3 regions of the Streptomyces sp. BHT-5-2 genome follow, and region 1 is predicted to be linked to each of the others. Evidence: riboswitches for the same ligand, from Rfam matches in the RefSeq annotation. Region 1 holds a riboswitch; each other region holds the start of a gene.

What was found. Region 1 has a riboswitch for cyclic di-AMP ahead of K2224_RS35020 (M23 family metallopeptidase). Riboswitches for the same ligand answer to the same signal wherever they lie in the genome.
Region 2: it holds a riboswitch for cyclic di-AMP, as region 1 does, so the genes downstream of both, K2224_RS05360 (M23 family metallopeptidase) here and K2224_RS35020 (M23 family metallopeptidase) in region 1, are expected to answer to the same signal.
Region 3: it holds a riboswitch for cyclic di-AMP, as region 1 does, so the genes downstream of both, K2224_RS03215 (transglycosylase family protein) here and K2224_RS35020 (M23 family metallopeptidase) in region 1, are expected to answer to the same signal.

The regions. Positions count from the first base shown of each region.
Region 1 covers NZ_CP081497.1:1,620,675-1,624,449, forward strand. Annotated here, with positions in the region: gene K2224_RS35010 (pitrilysin family protein) at 1-104, shown strand, start outside; gene K2224_RS35015 (pitrilysin family protein) at 143-1,525, shown strand; cyclic di-AMP (ydaO/yuaA leader) riboswitch at 1,825-1,981, shown strand; gene K2224_RS35020 (M23 family metallopeptidase) at 1,994-2,773, shown strand; gene K2224_RS35025 (GntR family transcriptional regulator) at 3,014-3,700, shown strand.
Region 2 covers NZ_CP081496.1:1,236,713-1,240,487, reverse strand. Annotated here, with positions in the region: gene K2224_RS05370 (PP2C family protein-serine/threonine phosphatase) at 1-9, shown strand, start outside; gene K2224_RS05365 (DUF2332 domain-containing protein) at 44-1,213, opposite strand; cyclic di-AMP (ydaO/yuaA leader) riboswitch at 1,617-1,782, shown strand; gene K2224_RS05360 (M23 family metallopeptidase) at 1,794-3,068, shown strand; gene K2224_RS05355 (hypothetical protein) at 3,169-3,471, opposite strand; gene K2224_RS05350 (PrsW family intramembrane metalloprotease) at 3,554-3,775, opposite strand, start outside.
Region 3 covers NZ_CP081496.1:770,443-774,217, forward strand. Annotated here, with positions in the region: gene eno (phosphopyruvate hydratase) at 1-507, opposite strand, end outside; gene K2224_RS03215 (transglycosylase family protein) at 747-1,418, opposite strand; cyclic di-AMP (ydaO/yuaA leader) riboswitch at 1,426-1,595, opposite strand; gene K2224_RS03220 (transglycosylase family protein) at 1,855-2,949, opposite strand; gene K2224_RS03225 (cytochrome P450) at 3,207-3,775, opposite strand, start outside.

The sequences.
Region 1 (3,775 bases):
TCGCCAAGGCCCGGCTGCGCCCCGACAACCGCGCCGTGCTCGTCTACGAGCCCACCGCGAACACCGACGCCGCCGGCACCGAGGAAGAGGAGGCGGCCAAGTGACCGACGCCACCACCCCCGCAGACGCCCCCGTGAGCACCATGGAGTTCCACCCGCAGCCCCGGGGCGGCGCTCCCAAGCCGTGGGCCTTCCCCGCGCCCGAGCGCAGCCGGCTGGCGAACGGTCTGACCCTGCTGACCAGCCACCGCCCCGGCCAGCAGGTCGTCGCGGTGGAGATCAACCTCGTCGCGCCCCTGGAGGCCGAGCCCGAGGGCCTCGACGGCGTCGCCACGATCATGGCCCGCGCGCTGTCCGAGGGCACCGACAAGCACACCGCCGAGGAGTTCGCCGCCGAGCTGGAGCGCTGCGGCGCCACCCTGGACGCGCACGCCGACCACCCCGGTGTACGGGTCGCCCTGGAGGTCCCCGCCTCCCGGTTGCCGCGCGCCCTCGGCCTGCTCGCCGACGCGCTGCGCGCCCCGGCCTTCCCGGACAGCGAGATCGAGCGGCTGGTCCGCAACCGCCTCGACGAGATCCCGCACGAGCTGGCCAACCCGGCCCGGCGCGCCGCGATGGCGCTCTCCAAGGAGCTGTTCCCGGCCACCTCACGGATGTCGCGGCCCCGTCAGGGCACCGAGGAGACGGTCGCCCGGATCGACGCGACCGCCGTCCGCGCCTTCTACGACGCCCATGTCCGCCCCGCCACCGGCACCGCCGTCGTCGTCGGCGACTTCACCGGCGTCGACCTGGCCGCGGCGCTGGCCGACACCCTCGGCGCCTGGACGGGCTCCACCGCCGAACCGCGGCAGCCCTCCCCGGTGGTCGCCGACGACACCGGCCGCGTGGTGATCGTCGACCGTCCCGGTGCCGTCCAGACGCAACTGCTCATCGGGCGGATCGGTGCCGACCGGCACGACCAGGTATGGCCCGCCCAGGTGCTCGGCACGTACTGCCTGGGCGGCACCCTCACCTCCCGTCTGGACCGGGTGCTGCGCGAGGAGAAGGGCTACACCTACGGGGTGCGCTCCTTCGGGCAGGTACTGCGCTCCAGCGCCCCGTCCTCCCCGGAGGGGGCCACCGGCGCCGCCCTGCTCGCCATCAGCGGGTCGGTGGACACCGCGTCCACCGGGCCGGCGCTCCAGGACCTGTGGACGGTGCTGCGGACCCTCGCGGCGGAGGGGCTGACGGACGCCGAGCGCGACGTGGCGGTGCAGAACCTCGTCGGTGTCGCACCGCTGAAGTACGAGACCGCCGCCGCGGTCGCCGGCACGCTGGCCGACCAGGTGGAGCAGCAGCTCCCGGACGACTACCAGGCGCAGTTGTACGTCCGGCTCGCGGAGACCGGCACCGTCGAGGCGACCGCCGCGGTCGTCAACGCCTTCCCGGTGGACCGGCTGGTGACGGTCCTGGTGGGTGACGCGGCGCAGATCGCCGAGCCCGTCAAGGCGTTGGGCATCGGCGAGGTGACGGTCGTCAGCAGCTGACCCCCGGTGTGACGGGCCCTCACCCGACGGCCCGTCATCTGTCGACAAAGCGGCTCCCGTGGCGGGCACTTGCCACGGGAGCCGCTTCGCGTGCACGCCATGTCACCCTGTGCCCGCGGCGGGAACGGCCGGTGGGAACCGTGCTGCGCGGACGGTCGAGGATGCCCGGCCGGTTGTGCCGGTTGCCCGATTCGCGTGTGGCGTGGCGCACAAAAATCCGGTTCTGTTTGCCGATCGAAAGTTGTCCCGATTAGCGTCGGTCCGGCTGTTCGTCACAACTCCGCCACACCAGTGGCACCGGACAGCCATCGCCGAGTCCCCGTACGGCGCGAGCCAGGGGAGCCGGGGACCCACATGTCCCTTGGGGTGAATCGGGCGCCTCCCCGGAGGAACCCGTAGGAGACCTTCCTGCTCCGAACCCGTCAGCTAACCCGGTAGGCGAGAGGGAAGGAAAGGACCAGCCGCCACATGGCGTTCACCCGTGCCACCGGGAAGCACCGCCGCGCGAGCCGTACCGCTCGCACCACCCGCAACCTCGCCGGCATAGCCACCCTGGCCGCCTCCGGTGTCGTCGCCTCCGTGGCGTCGCCCGCGCTGGCCGCCACGGACGAGCCCGCTCTCCACGACACCGGCCTCCGGCAGGCCGTCGTGATGGGTGACGAACTCGCCGTCCGGATCGAGGCCCAGGCGGACGCGCAGCAGGCCGCTGCCGAGGCCGCGGCGGCCAAGGCGAAGGCCGAAGCCGAGGCCGCCCGGCGGGCCGAGGCGGCGAAGAAGAAGGCCGACGAGGAGCGCGCGGCCAAGGTGCGCGCCGCCCGCGAGGCCGAGCGCAAGCGCCTCAACACCTTCGTCGCTCCGGTGACCGGCTCCTACGTCTCCACCGCCTACAAGGCGTCCAGCGGCCTGTGGTCCTCGGGCAGCCACACCGGCATCGACTTCCACGCCGCCTACGGCACTTCCGTTCACGCGGTCGGTTCGGGCACCGTCGTCGAGGCCGGCTGGGGCGGCGCGTACGGCAACAACGTCGTGATCAAGATGAACGACGGTACGTACACCCAATACGGTCACCTTTCGTCGATCGGGGTGACGGTCGGACAGACGGTCACCCCCGGGCAGCAGATCGCCCTCTCCGGCAACACCGGCAACACCACCGGTCCGCACCTCCACTTCGAGGCGCGGACCGGTCCCGACTACGGCTCGGACATCGACCCGGTCGCCTACCTCCGCGCGCACGGCGTCACCGTCTGACCCACCCGGACCCCGCCGCAGCACCGTCCCCCGGAGCCCCGTCCCGCCACACCGGCAGGCCGGGGCTCCGTCGTCTCCCGGAAAAGGCCGGCACGGGGGCGTGTACCGACTCCCACGCATCGGCCGAAAAGCTTCGGTGAATTCACGAGATCCCGAGGGAGAATTCCCAACGGTCGAATAAAGTCAGGGAATGTCGCCGCAGGGGCGGCGGTCCCGGTGATTACGGCGGAGGCACTGACGATGCGAGGCCATATTTCCGCGCATGCGGTGTGCACGGCGATTCGCGACGATATCGTCGCCGGTGCACTGGCGCCGGGCAGCCGACTGATCGAGGACATTCTCGCCGCGCGGTACGGCGTATCCAGGGTCCCGGTGCGGGAAGCGCTGCGCACCCTCCAGTCCGAGGGCTTCGTCACCACCCGCCATCACGCGGGCGCCTGCGTCGCCGAACTCACCGAGCAGGAGGCCGCCGACCTCCTCGACCTCCGTGCCCTCGTGGAGCCGCTGGGCGCTGCCCGCGCGGCCGCCCGCCGCACCTCCGCCCATCTGAAGGTGCTGCGCGGCCTGGTGCGGCTCGGTCGTGAGCGGGCCCGGCACGGCCATGCCGCCGACCTGCGGCAACTGGACGGCTGGTTCCACGAAACGCTCGCCCAGGCGGCCGGCAGCCCCAGCCTCACGGCACTCCTCACCCAGCTGCGGCGCAAGATCGAGTGGATGTACGTCATGGAGCCACCGTCCCGGGTCACCGCATCGTGGGACGAGCACGGTGCCGTGCTTGACGCGGTGGCCAGGGGTGACGCGGAACGGGCGCGCGCCCTCATGGCGGCGCACATCGAGCGGTCGCTTCCCGTGTACCGGCTGCGGCGCGCCGCTCCCGGTGTGAGGGACCCGAAACGCCCCGTCAACACGGCGCGCGCCCGGGCTTAACAATGGCCCCGTATAAAAAGGGACGGGAAAGGGAATTGCTTCCATGGGGGGAGAGTGGCGGGAAGGCGAGGGGGC
Region 2 (3,775 bases), on a different replicon from region 1:
CCGCGCTGACGGTTTCCGGCCGGGCCGGGCGGCCCCCGCGCGGCTACGGCAGCGCGGGGCCGAGCCAGCGCACGTGCTGGCCGTGCGGGCCCGTCAGGGCCACCGGGCGCTCGTCCACGGCGAGGGTCAGCAGCAGGGCGTCGTCCGGCCCCGGGGAGCGGTGCTCCGGCGCGTCGATCCACGGGAGCACGCTGTGGTGCTCCTGGGAGATCCAGTGGCCCCCGCCGTCCCGTTCGGCGAGCAGCGACCGCACGAGGCGGGCGAACTCCTCGCGCCGGGCGAGCGGAAGGTAGTTCAGCACCGAGCTGTGGAACACCACGAGGGTCGCCTCGGGCGGCGCCTGGGCGGCCAGCGCCGGCAGTTCGTCCACCAGGTCGCCGCGCACCAGGACCGGGCGCGGCGCGCCCCGCACCGCCTCGACGGCCGCCGAGAGCCGCGCCGTACGGGCCTCGTCGCCGGGCCAGAGGAGGGCGCGCAGCCAGCGCAGATCGTCCGGCTCGCCGACCGGGTCGAGCGGGTTCAGGTCGATGCCGCCGCGCCAGACGATCTCGGGCAGCGCGCCGCGCAGCGCCCCGTCGCCGCCGGGCGCGGGACCGCTGGTCCGGCAGGTGAAGGTGACCGGGCTGCCCGGGGCACCGGCCGTGAAGGTCGCGCCGCCTTCCCCGGCGTCGCTCCCGTAGGGGCCGTCCTTCCCGGGCCGCCCCTCCTGGACGTACCGGTAGCGGTAGCGGTCCGGGTGCAGGCACAGCCCCGCCGAGGTGCCGACCTCCAGGAGGGCCAGCGGCTGCGGCAGACGAGCCAGCAGCGGCAGCAGCGTGGCGCAGCGCGCCGGTTCGTTGGTCTGGGTGGCGCGGCTCATGATCACCGCGCGGACCTCGTCCCAGTGCCGGATGGTCCACTCGCGCCAGCGCCCGTACGCCGACTCGCCGCGCGGCCCCGACTCCGCGTGCGGGCCGTCGAGATGGCGCACCGCGGCGAGCAGGAGGTCGGGCTGCTGCTTGTTGCCGGCCGGCAGCGAGGCCGCGATCAGCTCGCACAGCTCGTCGTCCCGGCCGATCCGGGCGGTCAGCTCCTCGTGGGCGTCGGACCGGCCCCGCGCCTGCTGCCGGGAGAACTCCCGGTACCTGGCCGCCACTTCCTGCGGGCTGTTGACGGTGTTCCCGGTGTTCCCGGCGTTTCCGCCGTTTCCGGTGTGCGCGACGTTGACGACCATGGGGCGACGTTATCGCCCTTACGCTCCGTGATCGTGGTGCGTCCCTCCGCATAACAACTGGTGCACAATCGTCGCGAGATCGTTTGGCGAGGCGGGGGCAACTCGCCCCGTTTACGGCAGAGATGGCAGTAAAAGTTCCCGTCAGGGCCCCCGCGGGAGGCTTGCGGAACGCCCGCAGATTCGTGGGAACGCTTGGATTTCCCCAGCCGTCTCTATTACTGTCCGATAACGGAGCGCGGTCGTCCCAGCCGTCGCCAGTGGCGGCTCCGTGCGCCGACGCCGAATCCTGTACGCGCTGTTCCCGCACGTCCAGAACGACCCTCATGTCACCCGCCCGAGCCAACGGTTCGAACGGCGCGACCCGTGTCCTCGACCCGGGTCGACTCGCCCGGATCGGACGGTTTCGCGGGCACTGCCGGATCCGCCTGGAATTGCAGGGAATTGAGTCGAGGGAACCGGGGAACCACCATCTTGGGGTGAATCGGGCGCCGCTCGCCAAGGGGTGCCCGTAGGAGACCTTCCTGCTCCGAACCCGTCAGCTAACCCGGTAGGCGAGAAGGAAGGAAAGGAGAACGCCCCCGTGGCGTCCAACAGGCCCGCCCCACAAGGCCCGTCCACCTATGGCCCCGGCGGCCCCGCCGACTTCGGCGGCGCGGTCGGTCCCGGCGGCCCCGCCGGCCCCGGTGCCCCCGCCGCTGCCGGTTCCCCCGTCATGCCGGCCCAAGTTCCGTCGTCCTACGAGGAGTTGGCGGACGGCGCGCCGCCTCGGGAGCCGTTCTTCCACGACCGGTCCTCCCAGGCGGCGGCCCGGGCAGCACAGACATCCCAGGCGACCCAGGTGCCCCAGGGCGAGCGGGGGCGGCCGTCCGGTGACGAGCCGTCCCACGGCCCCGCCGGCGACGCGGACGACTGGCTCCCGGGCGACGAGACGGGCGACGGCGACGCCGGCCGCCCGGTCCGCGGCAAGCACCGGGTGGCGAGGCAGCGCGGCGGCCTCGCACGCGGCGGTACGGCGCTGGGCGTCGGCGTGATCGCGGCGGTCGGCGCGAGCGGGGTGGCCGCGGCCGAGGGCCGGCCGCCGGTCCCGATCTCGATGCCCGACCCCGGCGGGGCGGTCGACGACACCGCCGGCACGCTCCGGGACGCCCCCGCGCCGCCCTCCCGGACCGCTGACGCCGACGGGGACGCCGGGGCCGCGGGCCCCGCCGAGGCGCTGCGCCACCGCATCCTCCAGCAGGCCGACGCCCGGCAGAGCGCCGCGGAACAGGCCGCCGAGGCGGCCGAGGCGGCCGCGGACGCGCCCGGCCGGCAGCAGGAGGAGGCCGCGCAGCCGACCTCGACGACCGCGGAGGAGAAGGCGGAGCCGCAGGGCACGACGGCCGCGGCGACCGGGCACCAGGCGGCGGCGCCCGTGGCCCGGCACCCGAATGCGGCGGCCGAGCACCCCGCCCACCAGGCGAGGACGTCCGTCGCCCCGCTCTCCTCGTACACCCTCGGCGCCGGCTTCGGGCAGGCCGGCGACCGCTGGGCCGCGGAGCACACCGGGCAGGACTTCACCGCCCCAACGGGCACGCCGGTCAAGGCCGTTCACGACGGGACCATCACCCAGGCGGGCTGGGCCGGCGCATACGGCTACCGCATCGTCCTCACCCTCGACGACGGCACCCAGCTGTGGTTCTGCCACCTGTCCTCCATGGTCAGGACGACGGGCCGGGTCCACACGGGCGACGTGATCGGCCGCGTCGGCGCCACCGGGAACGCCACCGGCCCGCACCTCCACCTGGAGGTCCGCCCGCACGCCGGCGCCCCGGCGGACCCGCTGCCCTGGCTGCGCGCCCACGGGGCCGCCGTCTGACGGACCGGCGCCGTAGGGGCCCGCACGGGTGCCGCACACGGGAACGGTGCGGGGCGCGCAGCATCGCCGCGCGCCCCGCACCGTCCACCGACCAGGCTCGCTAGCCGCGCCGGTCCGCCACCGCCCACGAGGCCAGGGCGACCCCGCCCGCCACCGCGAACACCGACGGCCACGCCCCGATCTTCTTGGCCAGCGGGTGCGAGCCCGCGAACGCCGCCACATAGGCACCGCTCAGCGCCGCGGCCGCCTTCGTGCCGGCCTTCTGCTGCCAGCCCCGGGCCGCCACCGCACCGGCGGCCGCCAGCGCGACCCCGCCCAGCGGCCGCTTCCTGGTCCAGCGGGCCACGCCGTAGCCGCCCACCAGGCCCGTGGCCGCCACCACGCTCGTCGGTATCCCAGCCATCGCAGAATCCTCCCTTGTACGGACAACTCCCCTGAGCCTACGCGCGGCCCACGGCCCCTACGGGAGCACGGTCGCTACCGGCTCACGGCTCCCGGCGCGGCTCGCCGGCCGGTGGCGCGGCGGGGCCCGGCATGCCCGTCCCGCCCGCCCACGCCTGGAGCAGCGCCGGTCCCGCCCACGGCCGGTGGCGCCACAGGCCCTCCAGCAACTCCCGCTCCCGGGCGGCGAAGTCCGGCGGCGGACCCGTCAGACGGGCGCGTCGGCGGTGGAAGGAGAGGGCGGTGGCCAGGGCCACGTAGGAGGT
Region 3 (3,775 bases), on a different replicon from region 1:
GTCGGCGTGCGAGCCGCCGTTCAGGATGTTCATCATCGGGACCGGCAGGACGTGCGCGTTCGGGCCACCGAGGTAGCGGAACAGCGGCAGGTCGCTGGCCTCGGAGGCGGCGTGCGCGACGGCGAGGGAGACGCCGAGGATGGCGTTGGCGCCCAGCGAGCCCTTGTTGTCGGTGGCGTCCAGGTCGAACATCGCCTGGTCGATCAGCCGCTGCTCGGTCGCGTCGTAGCCGACCAGCTCCGGGCCGATCTGCTCGATGACGGCGAGGACGGCCTTCTCCACGCCCTTGCCGAGGTAGCGGTTGGGGTCGCCGTCCCGCAGCTCGACGGCCTCGAAGGCGCCGGTGGAGGCACCCGACGGCACGGCGGCACGGCCGGTGCTGCCGTCGTCGAGGCCGACCTCGACCTCGACCGTGGGATTACCTCGCGAGTCGAGAATTTCGCGGGCTACGACGACGTCGATGGACGGCACGTTGTCTCCTTCATGGGTGTCTGGAGTTCTCGGCATGAGCCTAACGGCCCTGGCGTGATCCGCTCGCCCGTGGCCCGCTCCGTGGGACGAAAAACCCCAACAAGCGCGTCGAAAGCCCAGTTCACGGGAGGTTTCCGCGCAATGTTCGCTATGCGGGGAACGCTGCGCCGGGCCGCCGGCCGGGCCCGGGAACGGAGAAGCCCCGCCGTGGCGCGCTCGGGGGTACGCGCCGCGGCGGGGCAGCTCTCGCGGGTCTCTCAGGTGGCCGGTACGGCTCAGACGCTGAGCTTCTGACCCGGGAAGATCAGGTTGGGGTTGCCGCCGACGACGGACTTGTTGGCGGCGTAGAGCGCCTTCCAGTTGGTGCCGTGCGCCTTGGCGATCTTGGCGAGGGTGTCGCCGGCCTTGACGGTGTAGGTGTCGCCGGAGCGGTGCTGCGGGGCCGGCTGGGCCTTCTCGACCTTCTCGCGGGCCGGGGCGGACTTCTTGGTGGTGCCCTGGCTCTTCTTGGTGGTCTCGGTGCCCTGGCTCTTCTTGGCGGTGGAGCCGGAGGTGTCGAGGTCGGGGGACGGGCCGCCCGCGGTGAGGCCGCCGGCGGGGGCGCAGGTCCAGGCGCCCGGGCCCTGCATGGCGAGCAGCTTCTCGGCGACGGCGATCTGCTGGGACTTGGTGGCCAGGTCGGCGCGGGCCGCGTACTTGGTACCGCCGGCGGCGGCCCAGCTGGAGTTCGAGAACTGCAGGCCACCGTAGTAGCCGTTGCCGGTGTTGATCGACCAGTTGCCGCCGGACTCGCACTGGGCGACCTTGTCCCAGGTGGCGACCGAGGCGGCGGAGGCGGAGGTGGCGCCCATCAGCGGGACGGCCACGGCGGCGCCGGCGACACCGGCCAGGGTGGCGACGCGGACGGCCTTGGAGCTGCGGCGGTGCTTGCCCTTGTTGATCAGCATCGTGCGTTCGTTTCCTCACCGACGCCTACGAGGTGAGCTGTCGGGTTCGGGCCGTGTGAGCTGCCCGGCCGCGTGTGCTGCACACGCGACTTCACCCCAAGCCGGTCGACCCGTTCTCACGGGCGGGGCCGGCACTTACCTTGGGTCCCCCGCTCCTGCCTTCGGCGCTTGCGCGTCGTCGACTCCGACCGCCGGCAGGACTCGGCGTGCGATCGAAGGGCCCGCTTTGGCGAGCGGTCCTGACCGTAAGCAGTAACCCTGTTGGTGTTCAAACCCCATCTTCTGAACCAAGTTGACCGTTTTTGATCAATGCACGGACTGTTTCCGCAGGTAGACCCCGTTATGGGAGCGGGGGGCGGGGTGCACCCCGCCCCCCGCAACGAGAGCCATATCTCACTTTTACGAAACGGCGGGAAATCCGGCGAACTGCCGGTAACTACCCCTGCTTCCGCCCGAGATCGAGCAGCTGGCCCGGGTGGATCAGATCGGCGTCGGAGCCGATGACGCCCTGGTTGCGGTGGTAGAGCGCGGGCCAGCCGCCCGGCAGGTCATGGCTCGAGGCGATCGCTGACAGGTTGTCACCCGGGCGAACGCGGTAGCTGCCGGCGTCCGCCGGGGGCGTCCGGTGCGTCTGCCCGCCGCGCGAGGCGTGCCGGCCGCTGCCGCCGTCCCGGGAGTCCCCGTCGTCCGCACCGTCGCCCGGCGCACCGCGGTGCTTGCCGGTGGCGGGAGGCAGGGAGGGGCTGTCGGGGCCGTCGGTGTCGGTGGGACCGGTGGGGTCGGCGGAGTCCGAGGGGGACGGGGAGGCGGGGTCCGTGGGGTGCGCCGGGTGCCGCGTCGGCTGCTGCGCCGGGTCCGTGGGATCGGACGAGCCCGATGGGTCGGCCGGGGCGGACGGGTCGTCGGACGGGGAGGCCGACGGCGTACCGGGGGCCGGGTCCGACGGCGACGCGGAGCCGGAGGGGCTCGGGGTCCCGGAGTCGGACGGGGACGCCGAGTCGGACGGCGAGGGGGCGGCGGAGGACGAGCCGGACGGGTCCGGTGTGGCCGACGGGTCGGCCGGGGCACCGGAGTCGCCGTCGGACGGCCCGGGGGTCGGGGTGCCCGGGCCCGCGCCGTCCGCGTCCCCCTTCGTGCCGGAGTGGCGGCCGTCGGAGCCGCCGTGCGTCGGGCGCGGCGACGGGCGGCTGGTGGCGCCCGGGTCCACGCTGGGCGCGGGGCCGCCCTTGGTCAGTCCGGCGTGCAGCGCGCAGCTGGGGAACGCGTCCGGGCCGCGGTCGTGGAGTATCGCCTCGGCCACGGCTATCTGCTGGGCGCGGCTGGCGAGGTCGGGGCGGGAGGCGTAGGCGGAGCCGCCGTAGTCGTCCCACATCTCCTGGGTGAGCTGGAGGCCGCCGTAGAAGCCGTTGCCGGTGGCGGCGCTCCAGACCCCGCCGCTCTCGCACTGTGCGACGCGGTCCCAGGTCGAGGCGTCGGCGGCGTGCGCACCGCCCGCGGTGAACAGCGGCAGGGCCAGGCCCGCGCCGGTCACTCCGGCCGTGACAAAGATGGCCGGTGCCTGTCGGGGGCGACGGTGCCGACCGTTCCCGGAACGCATGCGGTTGCCTTTCGAGCGGCGGTTGAGTTGTCGGATCGGCGGTGGCGAGGGGTGCCGTGCGGCGACCCCGGGACCGCCCCCGATCGTCGGAGGAAAGGTAGCCGGGGTCACCGGCAGTCACAAGCCGGTGTAGCGGAGATCACGCAATGGTCACGTATGTGACGAAGTGTCAATTCCGGGGCCGCCGCTGGTCAGACCCCCGCCCGGGGCGGCTCGACGGTGAACTCGACCGGCAGGGTGCGCAGTCCGCGCATGATGAGCCCGCCGCGCCAGCGCAAATCGTCAGGTTCCGCCGCAAGTCGGAGGTCCGGGAGGCGGGTCAGCAGCGTCGCCAGCGCGGTCTGCCCTTCGAGGCGGGCCAGGGGTGCGCCGAGGCAGTAGTGGATGCCGTGCCCGTATCCCAGATGCGGGTTGTCACGCCGCGTGAGGTCGAGCACGTCCGGCTCGTCGAACCGCGCCGGGTCGCGGTCGGCGGCGGCCAGCACCACCAGGACCGGGTCCCCCTCGGCGATCCGCTGCCCGCCCAGCGTCAGCTCCCGGGTCGCGTACCGCCAGGTGGCCAGCTCCACGGGACCGTCGTAGCGGAGCAGTTCCTCGACGGCGGTGGCGAGCAGCTCGTCGTCGCCGGCCGCGATCGACTTCTGGAGCAGTTCGCGCTGGGCGGGGTGGCGGAGCAGCGCGTAGGTGCCGTTGCCAATGAGGTTGACCGTGGTCTCAAATCCGGCAAACAGCAATACAAAGCACATAGCGGCCGCCTCGT